DNA from 2 places in the Burkholderia sp. 22313 genome. Region 2 is predicted to be linked to the other one. Evidence: riboswitches for the same ligand, from Rfam matches in the RefSeq annotation. Region 2 holds a riboswitch; the other holds the start of a gene.
The links. A riboswitch is a leader RNA that binds a small molecule or an ion and turns the genes downstream of it on or off. The one in region 2 is predicted to bind thiamine pyrophosphate.

Region 1 (8,165 bases), on a different contig from region 2:
AGAAGTTCGTCACGCTGTCTCGCACCGGCTGCGGCACCACGTACTGGTAGCCCTTCGCGACCGGCTTCAGCGCGTAGGTATCGACCGTGTCGTTGAATGTGTACATCGTCCGGTTGAAACCTTCGAGCGGATCGCCCTTGGTCGGCGTCTGCACGGTCGCGCAACCGCTCAGCGCGGCGACTGCCGCCACGGCGAGCGCGGCGTGCCTGATGCGGATCGTCTGCATGGTCATTACCCTCTTGTCCTTCTCTCGTGTGGTTATTGGGCGCCCGAACCGGACACCGCGGACGCCGGCACCGCCACGGGTGCGGGCGCGGCCGGTGCGGGCGCGGCCGACGCCCCGGCGGCCGGCTTCGCGCCGCCCGCATCGGCGGCCTTGCTGTACAGGAACTGGCCGATCAGGTTCTCGAGCACGATCGCCGACTGCGTCATCGTGATCGTATCGCCGGATTTCAACATTTCGGTGTCGCCGCCCGGATCGAGGCCGATGTACTGCTCGCCGAGCAGGCCGGACGTCAGGATCTTCGCCGACGAATCCTTCGGGAACGGGTATTGGCCGTCGACGTCGATCGTCACGACCGCCTGGTAGGTATTCGGATCGAAGCCGATCGTCTTCACGCGGCCGACCACGACGCCCGCGCTCTTCACGGCCGCGCGCGGCTTCAGCCCGCCGATGTTGTCGAATTTCATCCTCACCGAGTAGGTTGGCTGAAACGACAGCGAGCTCATGTTGCCTACCTTGAGCGCCAGGAACAGCACCGCAAGGAAGCCCACCACCACGAACAGGCCGACCCAGAAGTCGAGAGCAGTCTTTTTCATCGTCATTCCAAAATTTGGCTTGGCTGAGGCTTAGCTGAACATCAGCGCGGTCAGCAGGAAATCGAGGCCGAGTACGGCGAGCGACGCGAACACGACCGTCTTGGTCGTCGCGCGCGACACGCCTTCGGGCGTGGGCTTCGCTTCATACCCTTGAAACAGCGCAATGAAGGTCACGGCGAACCCGAACACGATGCTCTTGATCACGCCGTTGCCGACGTCGGCCCACACCTGGACCCCGCCCTGCATCTGCGACCAGAACGCGCCCGGATCGACGCCGATCAGCACGACCCCGACGAAATAGCCGCCGAGCACGCCGACGGCGTTGAAGATCGCCGCGAGCAGCGGCATCGCGATGATGCCGGCCCACAAGCGCGGCGCGATCACCGTCTTGATCGGGTCGACGGCCATCATCTCGAGCGCGGTGAGCTGCTCGCCGGCCTTCATCAGGCCGATCTCGGCCGTGAGCGACGTGCCCGCGCGGCCTGCGAACAGCAGCGCGGTGACGACCGGCCCGAGCTCGCGCACGAGCGACAGCGCAACCAGCAGGCCGAGCGCCTGCTCGGACCCGTAGCGGTTCAGCGTGTAATAGCCCTGCAGGCCGAGCACGAAACCGACGAACAGCCCCGACACGGCAATGATCACGAACGAATAGTTGCCGAGGAAGTGGATCTGCTTCGTGACCAGCCTCGGCCGGCGCAGCAGCGGGAAGAATTCCAGCACGAGGCGCACGAACAGCCGCGTGCCGTAGCCCGCGCGCTCGAGGCCGCCGATGACGTAACGTCCGATCGCGCTGATCATGCGCGTCCTCCGCCGAGCCCGAAATCCGCTGCCAGCGGCGCGCTCGTGTAATGAAATTTGTACGGGCCGTCCGGCGCGCCGTCGATGAACTGGCGCACGCTCGGATCGGTCGATGCGCGCAGCTCGTCGGGCGTACCCTGCGCGAGCACGCTGCCATTGGCCAGAAAATAGACGTAATCGGCGATCGCGAACGATTCCGGCACGTCGTGCGTGACGAGGATCGACGTCGCGCCGAGCGCCTGGTTCAACGTGCGGATCAGGTTCGCGGTGATGCCGAGCGAGATCGGGTCGAGGCCCGCGAACGGCTCGTCGTACATGATGAGCTGCGGGTCGAGCGCGATCGCGCGCGCCAGCGCGATGCGGCGCGCCATCCCGCCCGACACCTCGGACGGCATCAGGTCGCGCGCGCCGCGCAGGCCGACCGCGTTGAGCTTCATCAGCACGAGGTCGCGGATCAGGTCGTCGGGCAGGTCGGTGTGTTCGCGCAGCGAGAACGCGACGTTCTCGAACACCGACATGTCGGTGAACAAGGCGCCGAACTGGAACAACATGCCCATCTTGCGGCGCAGCGCGTACAGGCCGTCGCGCGTCTGCGCGCCGACATCGGCGCCGTCGAACAGCACCTGGCCGCGGTTCGCGCGCACGAGGCCGCCGATCAGGCGCAGCACGGTCGTCTTGCCGCCGCCCGACCCGCCCATGACGGCGACGACCTTGCCGCGCCCGAAGCGCATGTTCAGGTTCGACAGGACGAGGCGGTCGCCGTAGCCAAAGTCGACGTCGCGAAGTTCCAGCAGGGTTTCGGTAGGAGCGGGGCTCACGGAGCTGACAGTCCTTTTACGCAGAACGCCGAATTATAGGGCCTGCCTTGGAATGATGTCGTGACGCCGTTCCGGACCCCGCGGTCAATGATTGTCAAATTGTCGGGCAAAACATTGCTGCAACGCAACAATCGCCGCCCGGCAATCGCTTGCGCGCGTGATCGCACTGACCACCGCAACGCTGCCGACGCCCGTCGCCAGTACGTCCGGCAATGCCTCGAGCCCGACGCCACCGATCGCGACGAGCGGCGCACGCGCGCCGGCGAAGCGCGCATAGCGGGCAATTCGGGCGAGGCCCTGCGGCGGTGCGGCGACCGCCTTGGTCGCGGTCGCATAAACAGGACCGAGCGCCAGATAGCTCGGGCGCTCGTGCAACGCGCGCAACATCTCGTAATAACCGTGGCTCGACAGCCCGAGGTGCAGCCCGGCGCGCGCGATCGCCGCGAGATCGGCCGTCTCGAGGTCTTCCTGACCCAGATGTACGCCGTACGCCCCCTCTTCTACCGCGATCTGCCAGTGATCGTTGATGAAAACGCGCGCATCGGGATAGCGGCGCCCTGCCGCGACCGCCCGCGCGATTTCCCGGCGCAACGCGTCGGGATTCGCGTCTTTCACACGCAGCTGCACGGTTCGCGCGCCGCAATCGAGCACGCGTTCGACCCATTCGGCATCCGGGACGACCGGATAGAGGCCGAGTTGCGCCGGGCACGGCGGGAATGCGAGCTCAGGCGCCGCGGCCAGGCCGGCCACGCGCGGAAACCGGGCGGCGTCGACCGGCCACGCATCGGAAGCGCGCGTCTCGTCGCCGTCGCGCCACGCCAAGGCAAGCACCAGCGCATCGATCGGCGCGAAGCCGCAATCGAGGAACGCGGCAAGCGCCGCGATCCAGTCGTCCGCCAGCGGATGCGCAGCGTCCAGCGCATGGCGCACGCCCGCGGCATGCAGCACCGCGCCGCGCGCATCGAATTCGATCACGACCGCGTCCGGCGATGCGGGGCGCGATGCTGCCGACGCGCGCGCCTGCGCGGCGCGGTCGCCGGCCGATACGATCAGCACGTCGCCGTCGGCCGGCACGTCCGGCGCCGCCACGCACAGCCGCCGCGGCGTCGTGCCGGCCGGCCAGTCGCCCAGACGGGCGCGAATCCGTTCGGCCGCTTCGGCCAGCTCGTCGGCCGGCGGCCAGAAGGCATCGGCGAAGCGCGCGCTCATGCGCCGCCCCCGTCCTGATGCCAGAACGGCATCCCGACGACCGGTGTACTCGCGTGTGCGGTCTCGCGCGCGTCCATCGGCCCGGCGAGGTAGGCCGCACGGCCAGCCTCGACGCCCTGCGCGAACGCGCGCGCCATGATTTCCGGGTGCGTGGCCTGCGACACGGCCGTATTCAGCAGCACGCCGTCGAAGCCCCACTCCATCACCTGGCACGCATGCGACGGCACGCCCAGCCCGGCGTCGACGATCAGCGGCACGTCCGGCAACCGTTCGCGCAGCACGCGCAGCCCGTACGGGTTCACGACGCCCTTGCCGGTGCCGATCGGCGCGCCCCACGGCATCAGCGCCTCGCAACCGACGTCGAGCAGGCGCCGGCCGATCACGAGATCCTCGGTGCAGTACGGCAGCACCTTGAAGCCGTCCTTGACCAGTTGCGCGGCCGCCTCGATCAGCCCGACCGGATCGGGTTGCAGCGTGTAGTCGTCGCCGATCAGCTCGAGCTTGATCCAGTCGGTGTCGAACACCTCGCGCGCCATGTGCGCGGTCGTCACCGCCTCGGCGACGGTCTGGCAGCCGGCCGTGTTCGGCAGCAGCGGCACCGCGTGGCGCTTGAGCAGGTCGAAGAAGCCGGCCTCGGCCGTGCCGCCGGTCATCTGGCGGCGCAGCGCGACCGTCACCATCCCGGGACGCGACGCGGCGATCGAATCGGACAGCGACTGCAGCGACGGATAGCGCGACGTGCCGAGCAGCACGCGGCTTGCGAAAGTTTCGCCGTACAGCGTGAGCGCGTCGGCGGAAGTGAGGGACGTCATGTCGTTTTCCTGGAAGAGCGGGGACGAACCGGCGGCGCTCAGCCGCCCGCGACGGGGTGCACCACGTCGAGCCTGTCGCCCGTCGCAAGCGCGCGTGCCGCGTGCTGCGTGCGCGCGACGAAATTGCCGTTCAGCGCGACCGCGTACGGCGGACGCGCGCCGTACGCGGCAAGCGCGTCGGCCACCGTCGCGCCGTCGGGCAGCGTCAGGGTCTGTTGGTTGATCTGGATATCCATGAGGCTTGATCGAATTCGGTCGGCGGCGCGCGTCAGGCCGGCTGGCGCGCGTCGTCGCGGTGATGAAGGAGCGCCGGCCAGCGCGCGGCATCGCGCCACGCGGCGAACGCGTCGGCGTCGGCGACCGCGCCGCCGAGCGCGGCTTGCGCGAACGCGGCCGCCGCATGCGCGACTTCCGGCGCGATCATGAAGCCGTGCCGGTACAGGCCGTTGACGGCGAGCGTCGCCGCACCGTCCCAGATCACCGCCGGGCGGTGATCCGGCAGCGTCGGGCGGCACTGCGCGTTGAGTTCGAGGATGCGCGCCTCGCCGAACGCCGGATGCACGGAGAACGCCGCGCTCAGGAGTTCGAGCGCCGAGCGCACGCTGACGGGCGACATGTCCTCGCCCTCTACCTCGGTCGCACCGATCACGTACAGGTCGTCCTGCTTCGGCGCGATGTACAGCGGATAGCGCGGATGCAGCAACCGCACGGGCCGCGTGAGACCGATGCCGGGCGCCCGCACCCGCGCGACTTCGCCGCGGATGCCGCGCAGTGCCGGCAGCACGGGTTTCGCGCCGAGCCCGCGGCAGTCGATCGTGAAATGTGCGTCGGGCCGGTTCGCGTCGTCGATGGTCGCGTGCCAGTGAAGCTCGACGCCGCGTTGCGCGAGGCCCGCCGCGAGCGCGCGCAGCGCCTGCCGGTTGTCGAGCTGCCCTTCGCGCGGCAGCATCAGCCCGCGCGCGAAGCGGCCCGCGAGCGCGGGCTCGGCCGCGTCGACCTGCGCGCCGGCCAGCGCGACGAAGCCGCCGTCGAACAGCTCGGCCGGTGCGTTCGCGCGCACGCGCCGCTCGAACAGCGGCGCCTCGGCGCGATCGGCGTGATGCCAGACGACGAGCGTGCCGTGATGCTGGAAGAACACCGGTTCGGGCAGTTCCGCGAGCCATTGCGGCCAACGCGCGAGCGACGCGGCGCCAAGCTCGGTGATCAGCAGTTCGGCGCTCGCCGCCTCGGCGAGCGGCGCGAGCATCGCGGCCGCGATCCAGGCGGCCGATTGCTCGCCGTCCGGGCCGCCGCGCTCGTACAGCGCGACGCGATGCCCGTCGCCCGCGAGCCGCCACGCGATCAGCCGGCCGACGAGGCCGCCGCCGAGTACCGCGAAATCCGGCCGGGCAGCCTGGACGTTCGAAGCGTGGACGTTCATCGCGCGACCTCCCGGCGAACCGTGCGGACACGCGCGACGAACGTCGACGCGCGCGCGCCGTCCCGTGCCAACGCACACGACAGCGGATCGGGAACAGCGCAAAAGACTGAAGATTGAGCGGTCATCATTCCTTCCGTAACGCGCGACGCGCGTACCCAAAAGGACGAAACCGGCAGCAAAGGCCGGCCGGGCGGGACTCGGGCGCTGACCATGTGGGATGGCAGCCAGCGCGGCCCGGCGGGATCAGAAACTTCCCTCGCCGGTATTACCCGGATCGGGTGCGAAGGGTCTTTCTCAGCCTCGCCGCGTTGCCCGGAACTACCCGTCGGCCGCGCTCGAAGCACCCCTGTTTCGTCGTCGGCCATTAGACCATAAAAGCGGAAAGCGCCGCAAACTGTCCCCGTTGCGGCAAATTCGCGTCGTGCCGCGCCGCTCTGGCACAATGCCCGCAGGCCGGCCGCGCGAGCGGCCGGTTGCCGCGTCACCGCCGGCCTTAAGTGCCGTTTAAGACGTCCGGGCCACCATCCGGACGCCCGCCGTCCGTCGGCACCTCGTCCCGGCATGCCGTACCGCGGCGCGCGCCCGGCTTCGCCCGGCCCGCGCGCCGGCTACTCATCAGGAAGCACATGACCCAATCGATCGATCCCGTCCGCTCCGCCTCCGCCGCGCCGCAGGACGAGCGCCCGGTATCCGCATGGAGCCTCATCAAGCCCTACTGGGTGTCGTCCGAATGGAAAATCGCGTGGGGGCTGCTAGTCACGATCATCGCGATCAACCTCTGCGTGGTCTGGATCAACGTCAAGCTGAACAAGTGGAACGCGCAGTTCTACAACGCGCTGCAGTCAAAGAACGTCCACGACTTCCCGAACCTGCTGATGCAGTTCTCCGCGCTTGCGTTCGGCTTCATCATCCTCGCCGTCTACGGCCGCTACCTGCGCCAGATGCTCGGGTTCCGCTGGCGCCAGTGGCTCACCGACCGCTTTCTCGGCCAGTGGCTCGGTGATCGCGCGTTCTACCGGATCGAACGCGACCGCCTCGCCGACAACCCCGACCAGCGGATCACCGACGATCTCCAGTCGTTCGCGACGACCACGCTCGCGCTGTCGCTCGACCTGCTGTCGACGGTCGTCACACTCGTGTCGTTCATCACGATCCTGTGGTCGCTCGCCGGCGCGCTGACGCTTTCGCTCGGCGCGACGCCGATCACGATCCCCGGCTACATGGTGTGGGCGGCCGCGCTGTACGCGGTGGTCGGCTCGCTGATCATCCAGAAGGTCGGCCACCCGCTCGTGTCGATCAACTACCAGCAGCAGCGCGTCGAGGCCGACTTCCGCTTCGGGCTGATCCGCGTGCGCGAGAACGCCGAGCAGATCGCGTTCTACGACGGCGAGAAAACCGAGACCGGCAACGCGCAGAGCCTGTTCATGCGTATCCGCGACAACTGGTGGCGCGTGATGAAGTACACGAAGCGCCTCACGTTCGTGCTGAGCTTCTACGGGCAGATCGCGATCATCTTCCCGCTCGTCGTCGCGGCGCCGCGCTATTTCGCCGGGGCGTTCTCGTTCGGCGTGCTGATGCAGATCTCGTCCGCGTTCGGCACCGTCAGCGATTCGTTCTCGTGGTTCATCAACAGTTACTCGACCCTCGTCGAATGGCGCGCCACCGTCAACCGTCTGCGTGAATTCAAGCGCGTGATGGGCACGTCGCACCTGAAGGAAAGCCTGTCGCCCGCGACCGAGCACGGCGGCATCAACCTGCACTACGTCGATGCGGCGAAGCTGTCGACGTCATCGCTGAAGCTCGCGCTGCCGAACGGCAACGCGCTCGCGAACATCGGCAACCTGACGATCGAACCCGGCTCGCGCTGGCTCGTGATCGGCAAGTCGGGTTCGGGCAAGAGCACGTTCATGCGCGCGCTCGCGGGCCTGTGGCCGTTCGGCGACGGCTCGATCGACGCCCCGGTCGGCGCACGGATGATGTTCGTGCCGCAAACCAGTTATTTGCCGATCGGCACGCTGAAGGCCGCGCTCACCTACCCGGCCGCGCCCGACACGTTCACCGACGACGCGTGCCGCGACGCGCTGCGCGCGTGCCGCCTCGAAGACTACGTCGAGCGCCTCGGCGAGACCGGCCACTGGACGCGCGTGCTGTCGCCGGGCGAACAGCAGCGTCTCGCCGGCGCGCGCGTGCTGCTGCACAAGCCGGACTTCCTGTTCCTCGACGAAGCGACGAGCGCGCTCGACGCGGACAATGAAGCGCGGCTCTATCACCTGTTCGCCGAGCAGCTGC
Region 2 (8,165 bases):
GCTCTCGTAGTAGTCGTCCGCGCATTTGAAACCGACGTATTTCGCGTGCGTATCGGCACCGGCACGCGCAAGAAACGCGCCGAACGGCGTGCCGCCCCAGCGGCCGATGGCGCTCCATCCTTCCACGCAGATGTGCCGCGTGATCTGCTCCGCGTGCGGCAGCGCATACAGTTCGTCGAGCGTCCACACGCGCTTGCCCGTCACGCGGCCCGACAGCACGAGCCGGTACGTCGACGCGTCGACGTGCGGCACGTCGTCGATGCCGTAGTACGCGTTGAACGGGAACGGCCGCGTGATGTCGGCTTCGGTATAGGTCGGCGCGAGCCGCGCGCCGCTGAATAGCCAGGCCTGCACGCGATCGTTCATGCGCGACACCTGCTCGAGGAACGGATTGACCGACGCGTCGTCCTGCAGCGTGCAGCCGGTCAGCATCGTCAGCCCGCCGAGTGTCAGGATGCGCCGGTTGAACAGCCGCCGCGACGGCATGTCCAGCTCGCGACGCACGTCGAGCTCGAGCGACTGGCGGTCGAGCGTCCAGCGCGAACCGTCGCGCTTGATTTCGGATTCCGACATGATGATTTCCTTCGCCCGGATTTGACGGGTCAGCGCCCGCGCAGCATCGCGAGCAGCGAGCGCGGCACCAGCAGCGCCATCGCGACGTGCACGACGAAGAACGCCACGAGCAGCGACATCGCCCAGAAATGCACGACGCGCGCGTTGTCGTAACCGCCGAACAGTTCGCGCAGCAGCGGAAACTGCACCGACTTCCAGATCGTCAGCCCCGACAGCACCAGCACGATCAGATCGACGATCGCGACCAGGTACGCGGCACGCTGCACCGCGTTGTAGACGTTCAAATCGTCGTGCGCGAGCCGGCCGCGCAACGCGCCGCGCACGTCGCGCCACACGGACGCCGGCGTGACGGGCAGCATCTTGCGCGCGAGTCGTCCGGTCGCGATCGCCATCGTCAGGTAGAACAGCCCGTTGCCGACGAGCAGCCACATCGCCGCGAAGTGCCATTGCAGCGCGCCGCCGAGCCAGCCGCCGAGCGTGATGCCGTGCGCAAACGCGAACGGCGGATAGATCGGCGACGCATCGTAGATGCGCCAGCCGGACAGCACCATCAGGATGGCCGCGAGCGCGTTGAGCCAATGGCTCACGCGCACCCACGGCGGATGGATCGGGGGCGCGGGCGGCGTGGCGGCCGTGCGCGTGGTGGCGGGAACGGTTGGCATGAAGAGGACTCCCGGAACGCTGCGACGAAACGAAACGAGACAAAACGAGACGCGGACGGGCGGCCGTCGTCAAGCACACGCGCCGACCGCCCCTCCTGTCCGGCGCCGTCAGTTCGACGGCGCCATCTTGTCGCCCGACGACTTGCCCATCGCGTCGTGCGACATCGCGTCCTTCTTCATCGCATGCTTCTTCATGGCGCCCTTCTTCATCGCGCCGTCCTTCGCCATCGCATCGTGGCCCATCGCGTCCTTCGACATCGACGAACCGTTTTGCGACATCGCGTCGCTCTGCGCGTACGCGCCCGCGGTGATCGTGGCGAAAGCGGCAACGCAAGCGGCAATCAGTACCTTTTTCATGACATCTCTCCAAGACATGGGTTCAAGGAGCCGAATAGACGGACGACGTCGCGGAAAATGACAGCCGCTGCGAAAATTTCTTTTGAGCGCGTGCGAAGGCGCGTCATGTTGCACCGCTTCGCCGCGGGCGGCCACGCCGTGAGGCCATGCGGCGGCGGCGCGCGCGGCCATTTCGACGGGCCATCGCATCGCCCGCGCTGTGGCGACCGCACCGGGGCAGCCGATCCTCTCCCGGTTGAAACCGCCGCCAAGCCGGTGTATCGTGTGCCCTTGCTAACGCGGGGGTCCTGCAATGCGCTTGGTCAAACAACCGGCATTGCGGGTGAGAAATACCCTTAGAACCTGATCTGGATAATGCCAGCGCAGGGAAGCGTACGGATTTCGCCGCCATCCTTCTGACGAAATCCGCCGCCTCGTCAAACCTCGTCTCCTGCTTAGCTCGAGCCCCACATTCGTCAAGGGCTCCGGGCAAGCGCCGAAGCGCGTGTCCGGCGCTCACACAGGAGATTGCATGAACGCCAATCCGAAGTTTCTGTCCGCCGACGCTCATGTCGATGCCGCGGCCGTCGCCCCGCTTCCGAATTCGCGCAAGGTCTACGTGACCGGCTCGCAGCCCGACATCCGCGTGCCGATGCGCGAAATCACGCAGGCCGACACCCCGACCGGCTTCGGCGGCGAAAAGAATCCGCCGATCTACGTGTACGACACGTCGGGCCCGTACACCGATCCGGACGCGAAGATCGACATCCGCGCGGGCCTGCCCGCGCTGCGCCAGGGCTGGATCGAAGCGCGCGGCGACACCGAGGTGCTCGACGGCCTGTCGAGCCAGTACGGCCTCGAGCGCGCGGCCGATCCGGCCACCGCCGAGCTTCGGTTCCCGGGTTTGCACCGCAATCCGCGCCGCGCCCAGCCGGGCAAGAACGTCACGCAGATGCACTACGCGCGTCAAGGCATCATCACGCCGGAAATGGAATACATCGCGATCCGCGAGAACCAGCGCCGCGCCGAGTACATCGAGAGCCTGAAGTCGAGCGGCCCGAACGGCGCGAAGCTCGCCGCGATGATGGGCCGCCAGCATCCGGGCCAGGCGTTCGGCGCCGCGGCCTTCGGCGCGAACGCGCTCGCCGAGATCACCCCCGAATTCGTGCGCGACGAAATCGCGCGCGGCCGCGCGATCATCCCCGCGAACATCAACCACCCGGAATCCGAGCCGATGATCATCGGCCGCAACTTCCTCGTGAAGATCAACGCGAACATCGGCAACTCGGCCGTCACGTCGTCGATCGGCGAGGAAGTCGACAAGATGACGTGGGCGATCCGCTGGGGCGGCGACACGGTGATGGACCTGTCGACCGGCAAGCACATCCATGAAACGCGCGAGTGGATCATCCGCAACAGCCCGGTGCCGATCGGCACGGTGCCGATCTACCAGGCGCTGGAAAAGGTCAACGGCAAGGCCGAGGATCTCACCTGGGAAATCTTCCGCGACACGCTGATCGAGCAGGCCGAGCAAGGCGTCGACTACTTCACGATCCACGCGGGCGTGCGCCTGCAGTACGTGCCGCTCACCGCGAACCGGATGACGGGCATCGTGTCGCGCGGCGGCTCGATCATGGCGAAGTGGTGCCTCGCGCATCACAAGGAAAGCTTCCTGTACGAACACTTCGAAGAGATCTGCGAGATCATGAAGGCGTACGACGTGAGCTTCTCGCTCGGCGACGGCCTGCGCCCCGGCTCGATCTACGACGCGAACGACGAAGCGCAGCTCGGCGAACTGAAGACGCTCGGCGAACTCACGCAGATCGCGTGGAAGCACGACGTGCAGGTGATGATCGAAGGCCCCGGCCACGTGCCGATGCAGCTGATCAAGGAGAACATGGATCTCCAGCTCGACTGGTGCAAGGAAGCGCCGTTCTACACGCTCGGGCCGCTGACCACCGATATCGCACCGGGCTACGACCACATCACGTCGGGCATCGGCGCTGCGATGATCGGCTGGTTCGGCACCGCGATGCTGTGCTACGTGACGCCGAAGGAGCACCTCGGGCTGCCGAACAAGGACGACGTGAAGGAAGGGATCATCACGTACAAGCTCGCCGCGCACGCGGCCGACCTCGCCAAGGGTCACCCGGGCGCGCAGGTGCGCGACAACGCGCTGTCGAAGGCGCGTTTCGAGTTCCGCTGGGAAGACCAGTTCAACATCGGCCTCGATCCGGACAAGGCGCGCGAATTCCACGACGAAACGCTGCCGAAGGATTCGGCAAAGGTCGCGCACTTCTGCTCGATGTGCGGCCCGCACTTCTGCTCGATGAAGATCACGCAGGACGTGCGCGAGTTCGCGGCGCAGCAGGGCGTGTCGGAAACCGAAGCGCTGAAGAAGGGGATGGAGGTCAAGGCGGTCGAGTTCGTGAAGACCGGCGCCGAGATCTATCACCGCCAGTAAGCCGCCAAGTGGCCGCGGCGGTCCGCCCGGACCGCATCGCGATGCACGGCAAAAGCCCGCTTTCGAGCGGGCTTTTTTGCGCGCCGTCGCACGCCACGTGCCTGCCGGCACAAGGGAAACAATTGATTACGAAACCGCTCGAGGCTTAACAAGTCCTTACAGCAGCCTTATGGAGCGGCGCGTAAATTGGGGTTATGTGCGGCCGACAGCCGGTCGTGCGTTCCTCCGTTCACTACCACAAGGACAATGATCATGAGCTATTCGATTCGGCGTTTTGGGGTATGCGCGCTGCTCGTCGCGACGGTGGCCAGCCTGTCGGCCTGCGATTCGATGACACGACGCCAGCGCGATACGGCAATCGGCGCGGGTGTCGGCGGGGTGGCCGGCGCGGCGATCGGCGGCAACGCGCTGTCGACGCTGGGCGGCGCGGCGGCCGGCGGCCTCATCGGCAACCAGGTCGGCAAGTAAGCCGGCCCGCCGTTCGCGCGACGCGCGGCACCGGTGGGCACGTTTCGGCCAGACGGCGTTTCCGCGATGCGGAAGCGCCGTTTTTGCATCCGGCGACGGGGTTCGCGCCAGCGCGCCGGATCGGCCGCGGAAATGATCCGTTACCGTTTTGCGCAGCGTGTCATCGCCGTGCGGCCTAAGCTTAAGCATCTGCCGATTGCCGGCGCCGCCGGAGAAACACCATGAACAGGACCCTCGTCGCCGCGGCGCTCGCCTGCGCGACACTCGCCGGCTGTTATTACCCTTACGGCTACTATCCGGGCGGCTATTACGCCGCGGCGCCGGTGCAGCCCGCGCCCGTCTATGTCGACCCCGGCCCCACGTACTACTATCCGGCCCCCGCCTATGCGCCGGCATGGGGCGGCTACTGGGGCCCCGCGCTATCGCTGAACTTCGGGTTCGGCGGACGCGGCGGACACGGCGGCTGGCACCATCATTGATCGGCTGAACCGGTCGCGCGGCCGGTTCGCCGCGTCGGCGGCGCACGGATTTCCCGCCGGATTTCCCGTTTCTTGTCGTTTCATCCGATCGTGAAACGACGGCGCGTTAACGCGGTGTAAGATTCAGCGCATCCCGTCCCCTCGCCCGCCACACTCGATGTCGCCCAAGAACGCCTTTCTGCTGACCATCCTTGCCGCCCTGTGGGGCGCGTCGTTCCTGTTCATCCGGATCGGCGTCGCCGAATTCGGCGTCGCGCCGCTGATGGCGCTGCGAGTGGGCATCGGTGCGCTGTTCCTCACGGGCCTCGCGCTGACGCGCTTCAAGCCCGCCGATCTCGGCGCCCGGCTGCGCCGGCACGCGTGGCCACTGTTCGTCGTCGGCGTATTGAACTCGGGCGCGCCGTTCTGCCTGTTCGCCTATGCCGAACTGACGCTGTCGGCCGGCGTGACGTCGGTGATCAACGCGACGACGCCGCTGTGGGGCGCGCTCGTCGCCTACGTATGGCTGAAGGACAAGCTGTCGCTGCCGCGCGCGCTCGGCCTCGTGATCGGTTTTGCCGGCGTGCTCACGCTCGTGTGGGATCAGATCGCGAACGCACACGGCAGCACCGGCGCCAGCGCGACCGCACTTGCGGCCGCCGCCGCGCTCGGCGCGACGCTGTTGTACGGGATCGCCGCCAACTATACGAAGCGCAAGCTCAGCGGCGTCGATCCGCTCGTCAATGCCACCGGCAGCATGATCGGCTCGACCGTGCTGCTGCTGCCGTTCGCGATCGCGACCTGGCCGGCTGCAGCGGTCAGCGCGCATGCGTGGGGCGCCGTGCTCGCGCTCGGCATTGCCTGCACGGGCATCGCGTATTTCATCTTCTTCTACCTGATCGCGCATGTCGGCCCGGCCCGTGCGATTACCGTGACGTTCGTGATTCCCGTGTTCGGCCTGCTGTGGGGCACGCTGTTCCTCGGCGAACGCGTGTCGGTCGTGATGATCGAAGGCTGCGCGATCGTGCTCGTCGGCACCGCGCTCGCGACCGGCGTGATCAAGCGGATTCCCGGGTTCGGCCCGCGCGGCGACGCAACGGTCTGAGCGGCGCGCGGGCCGGCGACGCCCCTCGGTTGCCGCACTTCGACTTCGGTCCAGCCGTGGCCGCGCCCGATCGCGTCGCGTTTCGCCGGAGGCCGACGGCCGCGGCGATCGCAGTGCAGCCGACCGGCTTGTCCGACATTTCCGCGGCTTCGCCCGCCCCGCCCCCCGCCTGCCGTCTCTCGCCTCCCGCATTCTTCGCACGCAATGCACTCGGCACACGCAGCACTGTCGCCGCGTGCACGGCCGGCGGCCGTGGCGCGTGCGTCCTCTCCGGCTAACGCGCGCGCCCAGGCAGCGGTGTAGCGTTTGCGTGTGGAGTTACCCTGATACGCGCGTCGCGCCATTCCCGTTACACTCGGAACACTCATCCGCAGAAGGCGGTCACGATGCTCCACGTTCTCTCGCGTCCACCCGCGCGTGCGACGGCTTCTGCGTGGCGGCACGACACCGCCCCTCCATTCGCCGCCGGGCACCGTTGACATGAAGCCCTCCCGCGACCTCTCGCTCGATTCCGTGCTCGAACGCCTCACGCCGACGCCCGGCGGCTGGATCGCCACGTATCGCGACACGACGCTGCGCAGCGTGTTTCAACCCGTGCTGTCGATCACGCACAAGCGCGTGGTCGGCTATGAAGCACTGCTGCGCGTCGTGGACGCGAACGGCACGCTGGTGTCGCCGATCGCGCTGTTCGACAAGACCCGCGCGGCCGCCGATGCGCTGCTGCTCGACCGCCTCGCGCGCTGCCTGCATACGGCCAACTTCGTCGCGCAAGGCATCGGCGACGGCTGGCTGTTCCTGAACGTGACGCCGCGCGTGCTCGATTCGGGCCTCGTGCAGCGCGAGTTCGTCGAGGCCCTGTGCCGGCATTTCGCACTGCCGCCGAACCGCATCGTGCTGGAAGTCGTCGAGCAGCCGGCGCGCGATGAAGCCGCGCTCGCCCGCACGATCGACATGATCCAGCATCGCGACTTCCTGATCGCGATCGACGATTTCGGCACCGGATTCTCGAACTTCGACCGCGTGTGGCGTGTTCGGCCCGACATCGTCAAGCTCGACCGTTCGCTCGTCGAACGCGCCAACACGTCGGCCGACGATCGCCGCATCATGCATCACCTGGTATCGATGCTCCATCAGGCCGGCGCGATGGTGCTCGCCGAAGGCGTCGAAAACGACGACGCGCTGCAGGCGCTGATGGAAGCCGACATCGATTTCGTCCAGGGCTTCCAGTTCGGTCAGCCCGACGGGTCGATCGCGCACGCGAGCGCCGCGGCACCCGCGATGCTCGACGCCGCATGGCAACGCTTCATCGCCCGCCGGCATGCGCCGGTCGTCGCCGAGCAGCCGGGCTTCGACGCGATCGAGCGGCTCGTGCTCGCCGGCGCGGCCGCGTTTTCCGCGAGCGACAACCTGCACGACGCCGCGCAGCGCGTCTTCACGGTGCCGGCCGCACGCCGCGTGTTCGTCACGGACGAGATCGGCGAACAGTTCCTGCCGTCGATCGGCGCGCGTCCCGAGGACGGCCAGGCGATCGGCACGCGACTCGCACCACTGTTCCCGGAAACCCACAGCAACTGGTCGCGGCGGCCGTACTTCCAGCGCGCGGTCGCGGCGCCGGGACGCGTCGCGCTGATGGGGCCGCACTTCTCGCTGACCGAAGGCCGCGACTGCTATACGGCGGCCGTCGCGATTCGCGCGCAGAGCCGCCTCGTCGTGTTCTGCGTCGACTTCGTGCTCGACAGTGCGGGAACCGTGATGCGATAGCCGGCGCGGCGGTACGGGTTCGTTCGCCCCGCCCGGCCGATCGGCCTTTCGTCAGTCGATCACCTTTCCTCTGCCCGACTTCACCACGCTGCGGCGCGACTTGTGTTCGAGCCGCCGCTCCTTCGATGCGCGCGTCGGCCGTGTCGCGACCCGCGCACGCGGCGTGAACGCGACGCTGCCGATCAACGCATCGAGCCGCGCGAGCGCCGCGTCGCGGTTTTTCTCCTGGGTGCGGTATTCCTGCGACTTGATCACCACGATGCCGTCGCGCGTGATGCGCTGATCGGACAGCGCGAGAAGCCGCTCCTTGATGACGGGCGGCAGCGACGACGCGCGGA

Region 1: linked by a shared signal. The riboswitch ahead of ACTJKF_RS23575 (FAD-dependent oxidoreductase) and the one ahead of thiC (phosphomethylpyrimidine synthase ThiC) in region 2 are both predicted to bind thiamine pyrophosphate.

What each region holds. Positions count from the first base shown of each region.
Region 1 covers NZ_JBQEON010000031.1:54,090-62,254, reverse strand. The annotation lists gene ACTJKF_RS23610 (MlaA family lipoprotein) at 1-226, opposite strand, end outside; gene mlaD (outer membrane lipid asymmetry maintenance protein MlaD) at 259-825, opposite strand; gene mlaE (lipid asymmetry maintenance ABC transporter permease subunit MlaE) at 850-1,617, opposite strand; gene ACTJKF_RS23595 (ABC transporter ATP-binding protein) at 1,614-2,435, opposite strand; gene thiE (thiamine phosphate synthase) at 2,520-3,644, opposite strand; gene ACTJKF_RS23585 (thiazole synthase) at 3,641-4,456, opposite strand; gene thiS (sulfur carrier protein ThiS) at 4,495-4,692, opposite strand; gene ACTJKF_RS23575 (FAD-dependent oxidoreductase) at 4,725-5,876, opposite strand; TPP riboswitch at 6,111-6,234, opposite strand; gene ACTJKF_RS23570 (ABC transporter ATP-binding protein/permease) at 6,503-8,165, shown strand, end outside.
Region 2 covers NZ_JBQEON010000023.1:50,745-58,909, reverse strand. The annotation lists gene ACTJKF_RS19540 (molybdopterin-dependent oxidoreductase) at 1-573, opposite strand, end outside; gene ACTJKF_RS19535 (cytochrome b/b6 domain-containing protein) at 603-1,235, opposite strand; gene ACTJKF_RS19530 (pentapeptide MXKDX repeat protein) at 1,344-1,592, opposite strand; TPP riboswitch at 1,863-1,979, shown strand; gene thiC (phosphomethylpyrimidine synthase ThiC) at 2,104-4,035, shown strand; gene ACTJKF_RS19520 (glycine zipper 2TM domain-containing protein) at 4,288-4,503, shown strand; gene ACTJKF_RS19515 (hypothetical protein) at 4,725-4,982, shown strand; gene ACTJKF_RS19510 (DMT family transporter) at 5,140-6,066, shown strand; gene ACTJKF_RS19505 (EAL domain-containing protein) at 6,547-7,827, shown strand; gene arfB (alternative ribosome rescue aminoacyl-tRNA hydrolase ArfB) at 7,879-8,165, opposite strand, start outside.